2 regions of the Brevundimonas sp. TWP3-1-2b1 genome follow, and region 2 is predicted to be linked to the other one. Evidence: predicted binding sites of a transcription regulator. Region 2 holds the regulator's gene; the other holds the start of a gene.
The links. The regulator HrcA, encoded in region 2, represses chaperone genes, less so after heat shock. The targets are predictions, from matches to a motif close to GTTAGCANTCNNNNNNNNNGANTGCTAAC.
Positions count from the first base shown of each region.

Region 1: a site for HrcA is predicted at 2,261-2,289, ahead of groES (co-chaperone GroES). Genes of this name have one in related genera too.

Region 1 is NZ_JAFCTT010000003.1:123,007-129,139, reverse strand. Features, by position in the region: gene ACP7AB_RS04100 (HlyD family secretion protein) at 1-72, shown strand, start outside; gene groL (chaperonin GroEL) at 210-1,862, opposite strand; gene groES (co-chaperone GroES) at 1,919-2,203, opposite strand; gene ACP7AB_RS04085 (hypothetical protein) at 2,468-3,022, shown strand; gene pgi (glucose-6-phosphate isomerase) at 3,053-4,648, opposite strand; gene ACP7AB_RS04075 (hypothetical protein) at 4,734-5,180, shown strand; gene ACP7AB_RS04070 (redoxin domain-containing protein) at 5,181-5,840, opposite strand; gene ACP7AB_RS04065 (protein-disulfide reductase DsbD family protein) at 5,865-6,133, opposite strand, start outside.
Region 2 is NZ_JAFCTT010000003.1:22,465-28,597, forward strand. Features, by position in the region: gene ACP7AB_RS03580 (alpha-ketoglutarate-dependent dioxygenase AlkB family protein) at 1-582, shown strand, start outside; gene ACP7AB_RS03585 (dienelactone hydrolase family protein) at 658-1,557, shown strand; gene grpE (nucleotide exchange factor GrpE) at 1,692-2,321, opposite strand; gene hrcA (heat-inducible transcriptional repressor HrcA) at 2,318-3,382, opposite strand; gene rph (ribonuclease PH) at 3,517-4,251, shown strand; gene ACP7AB_RS03605 (hypothetical protein) at 4,561-4,947, shown strand; gene pnp (polyribonucleotide nucleotidyltransferase) at 5,013-6,133, opposite strand, start outside.

The DNA of each region.
Region 1 (6,133 bases), 100 kb from region 2:
CCCATCGACCGCCGCACCCTCTGGCAGTTCCTGTTTGATCCCATTCTGGCCTCTGGCAAACGAGCCGGTTAGCCCTCATGGCCTCTCCGCAACAAAATGAGCTTCACGACAGGTTTGATCGGGCAGCTTGGCGCGGCCCAAGAAAAAAAGGGCGGGCCCGTTTCCGGACCCGCCCTCCTGTTGGTTCAGCCTGAGCCGAGCTTCCTGGACTAGAAGTCCATGTCGCCCATGCCGCCCATGCCGCCGCCGCCCATGCCGCCGGAGCCGCCGCCCGAGCCCTTTTTGGGAGCATCGGCCACAGCGGCCTCGGTGGTGATCAGGATGCCGGCGACCGAGGCCGCGTCCTGCAGGGCCGTGCGCACGACCTTGGCCGGGTCGATCACGCCCATGGCGACCAGGTCGCCGTACTCTTCCGTCTGGGCGTTGAAGCCGAAGGTGAGCGAGGGGTTCTCGAGCACCTTGCCGACCACGATCGAGCCTTCGACGCCGGCGTTCTCGACGATCTGACGGATCGGGGCCTGGATGGCGCGGCGGATGATGGCGATGCCGGCGGTCTGGTCGGCGTTGTCGCCTTTCAGACCTTCCAGCGCCTTGGTCGCCTTCAGCAGGGCGATGCCGCCGCCGGGGACGATGCCTTCTTCAACCGCGGCCCGCGTGGCGTTCAGGGCGTCGTCGACGCGGTCCTTCTTCTCTTTCACTTCGACTTCGGTCGAGCCGCCGACGCGGATGACCGCGACGCCGCCGGCCAGTTTGGCCAGACGTTCCTGCAGCTTCTCCTTGTCGTAGTCCGAGGTGGTGTCCTCGATCTGCTTCTTGATCTGGCCGATGCGGGCCTCGATCGCGTCCTTCTCACCGACGCCGTCGACGATGGTGGTGTCGTCCTTGGTGATGGTGACCTTCTTGGCCTTGCCGAGCATGTCGAGGGTGACGTTCTCGAGCTTGATGCCGAGGTCTTCAGAGATGACCTGGCCGCCGGTCAGGACGGCGATGTCTTCCAGCATCGACTTGCGGCGGTCGCCGAAGCCCGGAGCCTTGACGGCGGCGACGCGCAGGCCGCCGCGCAGCTTGTTGACGACGAGCGTGGCCAGGGCCTCGCCCTCGATGTCCTCGGCGATGATCAGCAGCGGGCGACCCGACTGGACCACGGCTTCCAGGATCGGCAGCATCGACTGCAGCGACGACAGCTTCTTCTCGTGCAGCATGATCAGGGGCTCTTCGAGTTGAACCTCCATCTTGTCGGCGTTGGTGATGAAGTAGGGCGACAGGTAGCCGCGGTCGAACTGCATGCCCTCGACGACGTCCAATTCCGTCTCCGCGGTTTTGGCCTCTTCGACAGTTATGACTCCCTCATTGCCGACCTTTTCCATGGCCTTGGCGATCATCTCGCCGACTTCAACGTCGCCGTTGGCGGAGATGGTGCCGACCTGGGCGATCTCGGAGTTGTTCGAGACCTTCTTGGCCGAGGCCTTGATGTCGGCGAGGACGGCCGTGACGGCCTTGTCGATGCCGCGCTTCAGATCCATCGGGTTCATGCCGGCGGCGACGGCCTTGAGGCCTTCCTGCACGATCGACTGGGCCAGGACGGTCGCGGTGGTAGTGCCGTCACCCGCCTTGTCGTTCGTCTTCGAAGCGACTTCGCGGATCATCTGGGCGCCCATGTTCTCGAAGGCGTCTTCCAGCTCGATCTCTTTGGCGACCGAGACGCCGTCCTTGGTCGAGCGCGGGGCGCCAAAGGACTTCTGGATCACGACGTTGCGGCCCTTGGGACCCAGGGTCACCTTGACGGCGTTGGCGAGGACGTTGACGCCGCGCAGCATCTTGTCGCGCGCGTCGGTGTTGAACTGTACGATCTTGGCAGCCATTGAGGGCAGCTCCTAAATATTGATTTCGTTGAAGTAAGGTCGGACGATCGGTATGCTTACAGCACGCCCAGGACGTCGGATTCCTTCATGATGATCAGGTCTTCGCCTTCAAGCTTGACCTCGGTGCCCGACCATTTGCCGAACAGGATGCGGTCGCCGGCCTTCAGTTCCAGGGCGTTGACCGTGCCGCGCTCGTCACGAACGCCGGGGCCGACGGAGACGACTTCGCCTTCCTGCGGCTTTTCCTTGGCGGTGTCGGGGATGATGATCCCGCCCTTGGTCTTGGATTCTTCTTCCACGCGCTTGACCAGCACGCGGTCGCCGAGAGGACGAAACGCCATCTGTGTATTCTCCAGTGAAGACTTCAAAAGTTCATCGTAGCGGCTCGGAGGCGGCTTTTTGGCAGCCGGGCCCCACGAGTGCTAACGCGCAGCGGAAGTAGGGTCGCGGCCCAGCAGCGTCAAGACGTGCGCGCTCGATGAACGCCAGATGAACAGGAATTCAATTCAGCCGTTCAGGTTCACGAGCGCAGCAATGGATTTCGTCAGTCGCTGTTCGCCCGGGTGGTAGAGCAGGCTTCACTGACCGCCTTGGAGGGCCAGAGAATGAAGATGTTTCGGATGATCGCTGTCGGCGCGGCCGCCCTGACCCTGAGCGCCGTCGCCATGCCGGCCGCCGCCGCCCAGAACTACGGTCGCGGCCATGACCGGCACGATCGGAATGACGACGGCGATGTGGTCGCGGGGCTGCTGGTCGGCGCGGTCGTCGGCGGGATCGCCGGCGCGGTGCTCGGCGACGGCGACGATCGCTATGTCGCCGGGGGAGCCCTGGCCGGGGCGGCTCTGGGCGCGGCGGCGGCCAGCGACGACGACCGTCGCGGCTATCGCTCCTATGGCGGGAGCAGCTACGGCTACAGCTACGGTTCGGGCTATGGTTACGGTTACGGCAACAGTGGATACCGCTCCGACTGTGACTACTGGCGGGACGGACGCTGCTGGCGCAATCGCGGCCACTGGGAGCGCGAGCAAGGCATCAACAGCCGCGAACGGGGCTGGGACCGCCGCGACGACCGCAGGGATGATCGCCGCGAGTGGCGTTCGGATCGGCGAGACGATCGCCGGGACGACCGGCGCGACGATCGCCGCTGGCGCAACTACTGAGACCTGAAGCGGGCCCTTCGGGGCCCGTTTCTACATCAGGCGCGTGAGCAGGGACGCGGTCGAGGGATCGAGCGTCGCCGACGGTCCGCCGGCGGAGACATCCTTCAGGATCTCCCTGGCCAACACCTTGCCCAGCTCCACCCCCCACTGGTCGAAGGAGTTGATGTCCCAGATCACCCCTTCGACGAAGGTCTTGTGCTCGTAGAGGGCCAGAAGGGCGCCCAGCGTCCCGGGCGTCAGACGCTCCATGGCGATGGCGGTCGAGGGTCGATTGCCGGGGAAGGTCTTGTGCGTCGCCAGCCGGTCGGCCTCGGCCGCATCCGCGCCGGAGGCGAGCAGTTCAGCCCGCGCCTCCTCCGTCGTCTTGCCCAGCATCAGCGCCTGACCCTGAGCCAGAGCATTCGACCACAGCGGGCTTTCAGGCGCGGCGGCGTGCGTCTTCGCCACGATGACGAACTCGGCCGGGACGACCTGCGGCCCCTGGTGAATCTGCTGAAAGAAGGCGTGCTGGCCGTTGGTGCCGGGCTCGCCGAAGACGACGGGGCAGGTCTGGCGTGTAACGGGCAAGCCGTCGCGATGCACCCGCTTGCCGTTCGACTCCATCTCCAGCTGCTGCAGGAAGGAGGGCAGACGACGCAGGGCGTGGGCGTAGGGGGCGACCGTGCGGGCGGGCCGGTTCAGGCCGTCGACGTTCCAGATCTGGGCCAGGGCCATCAGGACGGGGGCATTCTTCTCAAGCGGCGCCGAAACGAAATGGTCGTCCATGGCCGCAGCGCCGGCCAGCATGGCGTCGAACACGTCCGGCCCCAGGGCGATGACGCAGCTCAGGCTGACCGCTGACCACAGGGAATAACGACCGCCGACCCAGTCCCGGAAGGCGAAGGTGCGGGCGCAGCCGAAAGCCTTGGCCTTGTCCGGCGCGGCGGTCACGCCGATGAAATGCCTGTCGCGGCCGGCCTCGGGCAGGCCGGCCGCCAGCCAGGCCCTGGCAGCCTCGGCATTGGCGAGGGTTTCCTGGGTGGTGAAGGTCTTGGAGACGACGACGACCAGGGTGGTCTCGGGAGCGAGGCCGGTCAGGGCCTCGGCCATGTCACGCGGATCGATGTTGGCGACGAAGCGCAGGTCGATCTGCGGGTCGACAGGACGAAGCCCGTCCCAGACGACGCGGGGACCGAGGTCCGAGCCGCCGATGCCGATGTGGACGATGGCCTTGAAGGGCTTGCCGGTCGCGCCCGTCTCGGCGCCCGAGCGGACGGCGGTCGCATAGGCGGCCATGTCGGCGCGGACGGCGTCGACCCCGGCGGAGACGGCTTCGCCGAGGGCGTGGAAGTCGGCCCCCGTCGCCGCGCGCAGGGCGGGGTGGAGCACGGCGCGGCCCTCGGTGAAGTTGATCGCCTCGCCGCCGAACAACCGTGCCCGGGCCGCCTCGACCCCGGCCGAGCGGGCCAGGTCCAGACAGGTCTCGAAGGCGGCTTCTGTCCAGCTCTGCTTGGACAGGTCGAGATAGAGGCCGGCCGCCTCGACCGTCATCCGGGCCAGCCGATCCGGGTCAGCCGCGAACTGGTCGACGATGCGCGCGTCGGCATCCCGCGCTGCGGCGACATCGAAGGCGGTCCAGTCGGTCATGCGAACATATCCCCTTGAGCAAGGTCTCGTTTACGGGTGGGGCGTAGACCGGTTCAATCGTAGATTCGCGAAAAGGTCGTTCACCATGTCCTGTGGCATAGCCATCGCCGCCGCCCTCCTCCTGAGCGACCCCAATGTGGTCCTGGCCGCCGCCGAGCCGGCCGCGGTGGCCGGAGCGCCGGTCTCGGTCGCGTCCGAGCCCCTGTTCATCGACATCGTCAGCCGCGCCGGCGCCCTGAAGACCGTCGTCGAGGGCTGGAACGGCGTGCTGACAGACTTCGACGCCTTCAAGATTCGGGCGCAGGAACTCGCCGCTCTCGACATGCAGGCGCACCTGATCCTCAAGGAGCGCGGCACGGACGGCGACCTGAAATGCATCCTGCGCGGCATTTCCGAGGACATCCCGCTGAAACTCGGGGCTGTGGAAGCCGCCACCACGGACGAGACCCGCGCCACCGCCCTGGCGGAACTGTCCTACCTGCTGAACGACAACGTCGAAGTCATCACGGCGCCGCCCCAGCCCGAGGTCTGATCAGGCCTCTTCCGCGTATTTGATCGAACAACCATAGGGCTGGGCGTAGGCCGTGCGAACGGGCCGGCCGGCTTCCACGTCCTCGAGCGCCGCGCGGACGAAATTGTTCGCGCCTTCCAGGTCCCTGACCTCGTTGGTCGGACGGTCGTCGATGCCGCCCGTGAACAGGATGCGGCCCTCGCCGTCGATCACCCGCATGTCGGGCGTCGTCATCGCGCCGTAGGCCTTGCCGACAGTGCCCTCGGGATCCAGCAGCAGATGGGTCGAGGCGGCGTTATTACGGGTCCGCCAGGCGCGGGCCCCCTCGCCCTCGACATGGCCCTGTTTGCCCGGTGCTGACGAGATGACGGTCAGCCAGACCACGCCGTCGGCGACGGCCTCGCGCTGCAGGGCCTGCATGGCCCCTGAGGAATAGTGTTTCTGGACATAGGGGCAGCCCTCGTTGGTCCATTCGATGACGACGGTCTTGCCGCGGAAATCGGCGAGGGAACGCGCGACCCCTTCGCTGTCGATCAGGGTGAAGGCTGGAGCGACCTGGGCCCGACCGGTCGTCGCGACGGCGGGGGTCGCCCCGGTCGCCGGGGCGGCGGCGGGGGCCTCGGCCTGCTGGCAGGCCGCGAGGGTCAGAAGGGCGGCGGCGAGGATGGGCAGACGGGTCACGGCGGCGGTCTCCTTCGGGTCGAGTCAGGGACGGGCGCTCTCCAGGGCGTCGATCACGACCCCTTCGGTCAAGAGCTGGGGCAGGATGCGGGGCTCGGGCGAGCCGGGCGCGTAGAAGAGGTATAGCGGAACGCCGGAGCGTCGTCGGCGCTCCAGCTCGCGGGTGATCGCGTCATCTCGTCGCGTCCAGTCGCCGACCAGATAGACGGCGTTCGCCTTCGTCAGGGCCTCGGCGACCCTGGGGGAGCTCAGCGAGGTCCGCTCGTTGATCTTGCAGGTGACGCACCAGTCGG
Region 2 (6,133 bases):
GGATTTCACTACTGGCCCGGCCGATTGCACGAGGCCGCGCAGGCCTCCCTGCTGGCCGAAATCGACACCGCCATGGCCATCGCGCCCCCCTATCGACCGGTGACCCCGGGCGGAAAGCCGTTCTCGGTCAGGATGAGCAATCTTGGCGCGCTCGGCTGGGTCTCGGACCGTGCCGGCTACCGCTACCAGCCGACCCATCCCGCGACCGGCGCGCCCTGGCCGCCGATTCCGCCCGTCCTTCTGAACCTGTGGGCCGACCTGACCGGCTGGCCCGGGCCGCCCGACGCCTGCCTGATCAACCTCTACCGCGAGGACGCCCGCATGGGGCTGCATCAGGACAGGGACGAGGCCGACCTCGACGCCCCGGTCCTGTCGGTGTCGCTGGGGGACACCGCCGTCTTCCGCATTGGCCCCGCGGGCAAGGGGCCGACCCGGTCGTTGAAACTGGCCTCCGGCGACGTCTGCGCCCTGACCGGCCCCGCTCGACTGGCGCGCCACGGGATCGATCGGCTGCTGGCGGGCTCGTCGCGGCTGATGCCCGGCGGCGGGCGGATCAACCTGACCCTTCGCCGGGCGGCGTAAGGTCACAGGGCGGTGACTCGACGGAACCGCGCGGTCTCGTCACAGTCGGCGACCAAAATCCCGGAGGAAGCGCCCATGACCGTCCTGATCCGCCCCGAAGGCCAGACCGCCGACGATTTCCGGTTCTCGCGCCGATCCCTCGGCGGGCTGACGGCGGGGGCCATGTTCACCGGCTATGCGGTCGCCGCCCTGGCCCAGGAAGCCCAGCCGATCACGACCGACTCCGAGGGCCTGGCGACCGGGATGGTCTCCTATCCCTCCGCAGACGGCTTCGACCTGCCGGCCTATGTCGCCCGCCCCGAAGGCGACAGCCCCTTCCCCGTTGTGATCGTGGTGTCGGAGATCTTCGGCCTGCACGCCTATATCCAGGACGTCTGCCGCCGCCTGGCCAAGGCCGGTTACGTCGCCATCGCCCCGGCCTTCTTCGTCCGCGTCGAGGACCCGGCCCCGCTCGCCGATATGCAGCGCATCCAGGCCATCGTCGGCGCCGCCGGCTACGAACAGGTCATGGGCGACATCAACGCCACCCTCGAATGGGCCTCGGGCCAGCTATGGGCGAATGTCGACAAGGTCGGGATCACCGGCTTCTGCTGGGGCGGCAAGGTCGTCTGGCAGGCCGCGGCCCGCTTCGCCGCCATCGACGCCGGCGTCGCCTGGTACGGCCGTCTGGCCCCCTCGCCAACGGCCACGCCGGAACAGGTCGCCGCGGGCCAGCCCTTCCCGGTCGATCTGGCCGACAACCTGAAGGGCGTCGTCATCGGCAACTACGGCGGCCAGGACCAGGGCATCCCCAACGACACCGTCGCCGCCATGCAGGCGGCGCTGGAGGCCGCGGGCGCGACCGAGAGCGGCATCAAACTCTATCCCGACGCCCCGCACGGCTTCCACGCCGACTACCGGGCCTCCTATCGCGCGACCGAGGCCGCCGACGGTTGGGCCCGACTGCTGGCCTTGTTCGAGGCGAAGCTGAAGTAGAACTCCTCCCCCATCGGGGGAGGGGGACCGCGGAGCGGTGGAGGGGGCCGGCCGCAGACGCCGCGTCTGAACCGAGCCCCCTCCGTCTCTACGCTTCGCTTCGAGCCACCTCCCCCATCGGGGGAGGACCGGGATTACGCCTTGCCGTCGAACGTCCCGCCGTTCGCGTCCGGCGCCGAGCCATAGGGGTTGCCGCCTTGCGGACCTGAGCCCTTGGCCGCGACGACGACCATGGCCGGACGCACGGTGCGGCCGAACAGTTCGTAGCCGGCCTGCATGGTCACGAGGATGCTGCCGCCCGGAACCTCGGCCGAGGGCTGTTCCATCATGGCCTGGTGCAGGTGCGGGTCGAAAGCCTCGCCCGGCCCCGGCGCGACGCGCTTCAGCCCGTTGGTCTCGAAGGCCTGCAGCAGGGACTTCTGCGTCAGCTCCAGACCGGTCACCAGACCGGCCTCGCCGGCGTCGGCGTCCTTGGGCGCAGCCATCAGGGCGCGCTCCAGATTGTCGGCCACGCCCAGCAGGTCCTTGGCGAAGCGCTGGATCGCGAAGGCCCGGGCGTCATTCATCTGGGTCTCGGTGCGGCGTTTGACGTTGTCCGCCTCAGCCGCCGCCCGCATGGCGCGGTCCTTCCACTGGTCGCGCTCGGCGATCATGGCGTCCAGCGGGCGCAGATCGTCCGCCGGGCCAGAGTCCAGACCTGCCTCGGCGTTGGCCAGGGCTTCGTCCAGCTCGGCATCGTAGTTCGGGTCTTGGGTATCGGTCACGTGTCTTGTCCGTCCAGGATGCGCCCCAGAACCCGCGCGGTGTAGTCCACCAACGGGATGATGCGGGCATAGTTCAGTCTTGCGGGTCCGATCACGCCGATGGCGCCCAGAACCCGTTGTCGGCCCGTCATATAGGGCGCCGCGACGACGGCGGAACCCGAAAGCGAAAACAGTCGCGTTTCCGCCCCGATAAAAATCCGCACCCCCTGCGCGGCATCGACTCCGTCGAGCAGGCCGATCAGCTGTTCCTTCTGCTCCAGATCGTCGAACAGGATCCGGACCTTTTCCAGATCCTCGGCGGCGCCGGCGTCCTGCAACAGGTTGGCGCGCCCCCGCACGATCAACGACCGCTCCCGATCCGCCCCGCCCGACCAGGCCGCCAGCCCGTCCTCGACCAGACGGGCGGCGGCGGCGTCCAGCTCGCTGCGCGCGGCGGCCAGTTCCGCCCCCATCTCCAGCCGGGCCTCGGACAGGAGCCGGCCCTTCATGCGGGCCGAAAGGAAGTTCGACGCCTCTTGCAGGATCGACGGCGTCACGCCAGCGGCCAGCGGCATGAGTCGGTTCTCGACCGTCCCGTCGTCGGCGACCAGCACCGCCAGGGCCTGACCCGAGCCCAGGGCCACAAACTCCACGTGCTTGACGCCCGCGTCCCGCACCGGACTGGCGACGATGCCGGCCCCGCCCGCCAGACCCGACAGCAGGGCGGTGGCCTCGTTCAGCGCCTCCTCGAAGCCCTTGCCGCGACCGAGCAGACGGGCGTCGATCTCGCGTCGCTCCTCGGTCCCGACGTCGCCGATCTCCAGCAGTCCGTCCACGAACAGACGCAGACCGGCATGGGTCGGAATCCGCCCCGCCGAGGTGTGCGGCGCGGCCAGCAACCCCGCCAGCGTGAGATCCTGCATCGTGTTGCGGATCGAGGCGGGCGACAGATGCACCCCGCCTTTCGACACAGTTCGCGACCCCACCGGCTCCCCGGTCTCGAGATAGGTCTCGACCACACTCCTGAAGATATCCCGCGCCCGCTGGTCCAGCGCGGCCAAGCCGGCGTAGTGGGGCGTCATCAGGGGGCTGAGCGGCGGCCTCATGGGCGGCGACCCGATCGCACGGGGAGGTTGGGGGGATACAGGCTCACCCTTTCAGGATAAGCACCGCCGCTCGATACGCCAACGCAATACCGACCTTCAGGATACCCGTCATGCGCCCCTCCGAACGCACCCCAGACCAGCTCCGCGCCGTGACGCTGGAGACCGGCGTCAACCGCTACGCCGAGGGCTCCTGCCTGGTCTCGTTCGGCCATACCAAGGTCCTGGTCACCGCCTCGATCGAGGAAAAAGTGCCCGGCTGGATGCGCAACACCGGTCAGGGCTGGGTCACCGCCGAATACGGCATGCTGCCTCGCGCCACCCACACGCGCGGCAAGCGTGAGGCCGCCGCCGGCAAGCAGTCGGGCCGCACCCAGGAAATCCAGCGCCTGATCGGCCGCTCCCTGCGCGCCGTCGTCGACCTCAAGGCGCTGGGCGAGCGTCAGGTGCTGATCGACTGCGACGTCATCCAAGCCGACGGCGGCACCCGCACCGCCTCGATCACCGGCGCCTGGGTCGCGATGGCCTCGGCGCTCGGCTACCTGCGCGCCGAGGGCGTGCTGAAGGCCGATCCGATCCTCGATCAGGTGGCGGCCATTTCCTGCGGCATCTTCGCTGATACGCCCGTGGCCGACCTCGACTACGAGGAGGACTCCAACGCCGAGGCCGACGGCAATTTCGTCCTGACCGGCTCGGGAACCATTGTCGAGATCCAGGCGACCGGCGAGAAGCGCGGCTTCTCCCGCCCCGAATTCGACCGTCTTTTCGAACTGGCCGAGGCGGGCTGCAACGACCTGTTCAAGCTGCAGAAGGCCGCCGTGGACCAGGCCCTCGCCCGCCAGCGCTGAGTTTCCACTCCGGGTGTGAATTTATTCTTGTCCGCGCCTTGCGGATGCGCGGTCGCATCCCAGATTTGAGGGGTGGGGTCTTTGACAATCCAGCGCCGTTTCGTCCGCCCTGTCTGACAGCCCTGTCAGACAGCCCTCCGGGGAGTGACAGGGCTCGAAACAGCAACCTTTTGATGTTGCTCGGAAAGCCCAAAAGTCTCGTCCGTTTCATCCGTTTCGTCAGGGTGTTTTTCGCGGACGAAAACGGGCTTTCCAGCGACGGAGAACAGCGTCATCGTCGCGCCTTCAAGATCGCCCGGAGACGCCGCCATGGTTCGTGTGCCCGCCGCCCTCGCCCTTGCGTTCAGCCTGTCGCTCGCCGCCTGCGGCTCCCCCGAGACCGCACCCGTCGCCGAACAGGCCGCGACCGCCGAGCCCGCCGTCGAACAGACGCCGGTCATGCCCGACGACGCGCCGCCACAGGAAGAGGCCGGTGTTCCCGAGGGTGAGCTCCTGGGCGCCGCCGACCGCACCTGCACCGACTCCATCGGCGCGGCCGCCGCCGTCCGGCTGGCGGAGCGCTGCACCATGGTCAGCCCGGCCAGCCACCCGCCGTGCAATCCCGCCAACGCCTGCGCCCTGATCCAGGACGAGATCGACCGCTCCTGCGGCCAGTACGGTCCGGGCGAGGCCCGGCCTGCCGAGTGCTCGGCCTGATCCCATAGAAAAAGGCCCCGCTGTTCCCAGCGGGGCCTCGTTCATTTCAGGGCTGACGCCGACGTTTAGTCGCGACGCGGACGGCTGCGACCGCGATCGCCTCCGCCGCCTTCACGCTTCTTGCCGCCGCCGCCGGTGTCTTCGGTCAGGGCAGGCTCACCGCGTTCGGCGCGTTCGGCGTTGATCTTGTCCGTCAGGTCTTCACCCGTCGACTGATCGACCACCTTCATCGACAGCTTGGTCTTGCCGCGATCGTCGAAGCCCAGGAACTTGACCTTGACCTCCTGGCCTTCCGACAGGACGTCGGCCGGGTTGGCGACGCGTTCCAGAGAGATCTGGGACACGTGGACCAGGCCGTCCTTGGCACCGAAGAAGTTCACGAAGGCGCCGAAATCGACGACCTTCACGACCTTGCCGGAGTAGATCATGCCGGGCTCGGGCTCGGACACGATCGACGAGATCCAATTCTTGGCGGCGTCGATCTTCTCTTGATCCGAGGCCGCGATCTTCACCGTGCCGTCGTCCTCGATGTTGATCTTGGCGCCGGTCTTTTCGACGATCTCGCGGATGATCTTGCCGCCGGTGCCGATGATGTCGCGGATCTTGTCGACCGGGACCTTGATGGATTCGATCTTCGGCGCGTATTCGCCGAGCTCGGTGCGGGCGCCGTCAATGGCCTTGTCCATCTCGTCGAGGATGTGAAGACGACCGGCCGAGGCCTGGGCGATCGCCTTCTTCATGATCTCTTCGGTGATGCCGGCGACCTTGATGTCCATCTGCAGCGAGGTGATGCCGTCACGGGTGCCGGCGACCTTGAAGTCCATGTCGCCCAGGTGATCTTCGTCACCCAGGATGTCGGACAGGATGGCGAACTCGCCCGACGGCTCCAGGATCAGGCCCATGGCGATGCCCGAGACAGGCTTCTTCAGGGGCACGCCCGCGTCCATCAGCGCCAGCGAGGCGCCGCAGACCGAAGCCATGGAGGACGAGCCGTTGGACTCGGTGATCTCCGACACGATGCGGATCGTGTAGGGGAACTCTTCCGAGGTCGGCAGCATCGGACGGATCGCCCGCCAGGCCAGCTTGCCGTGACCGATTTCCCGACGGCCCGCGCCGCCCATACGACCGGTCTCGCCGACCGAGTAGGGAGGGAAGTTGTAGTGCAGGAGGAACTTCTCCTTGTAGG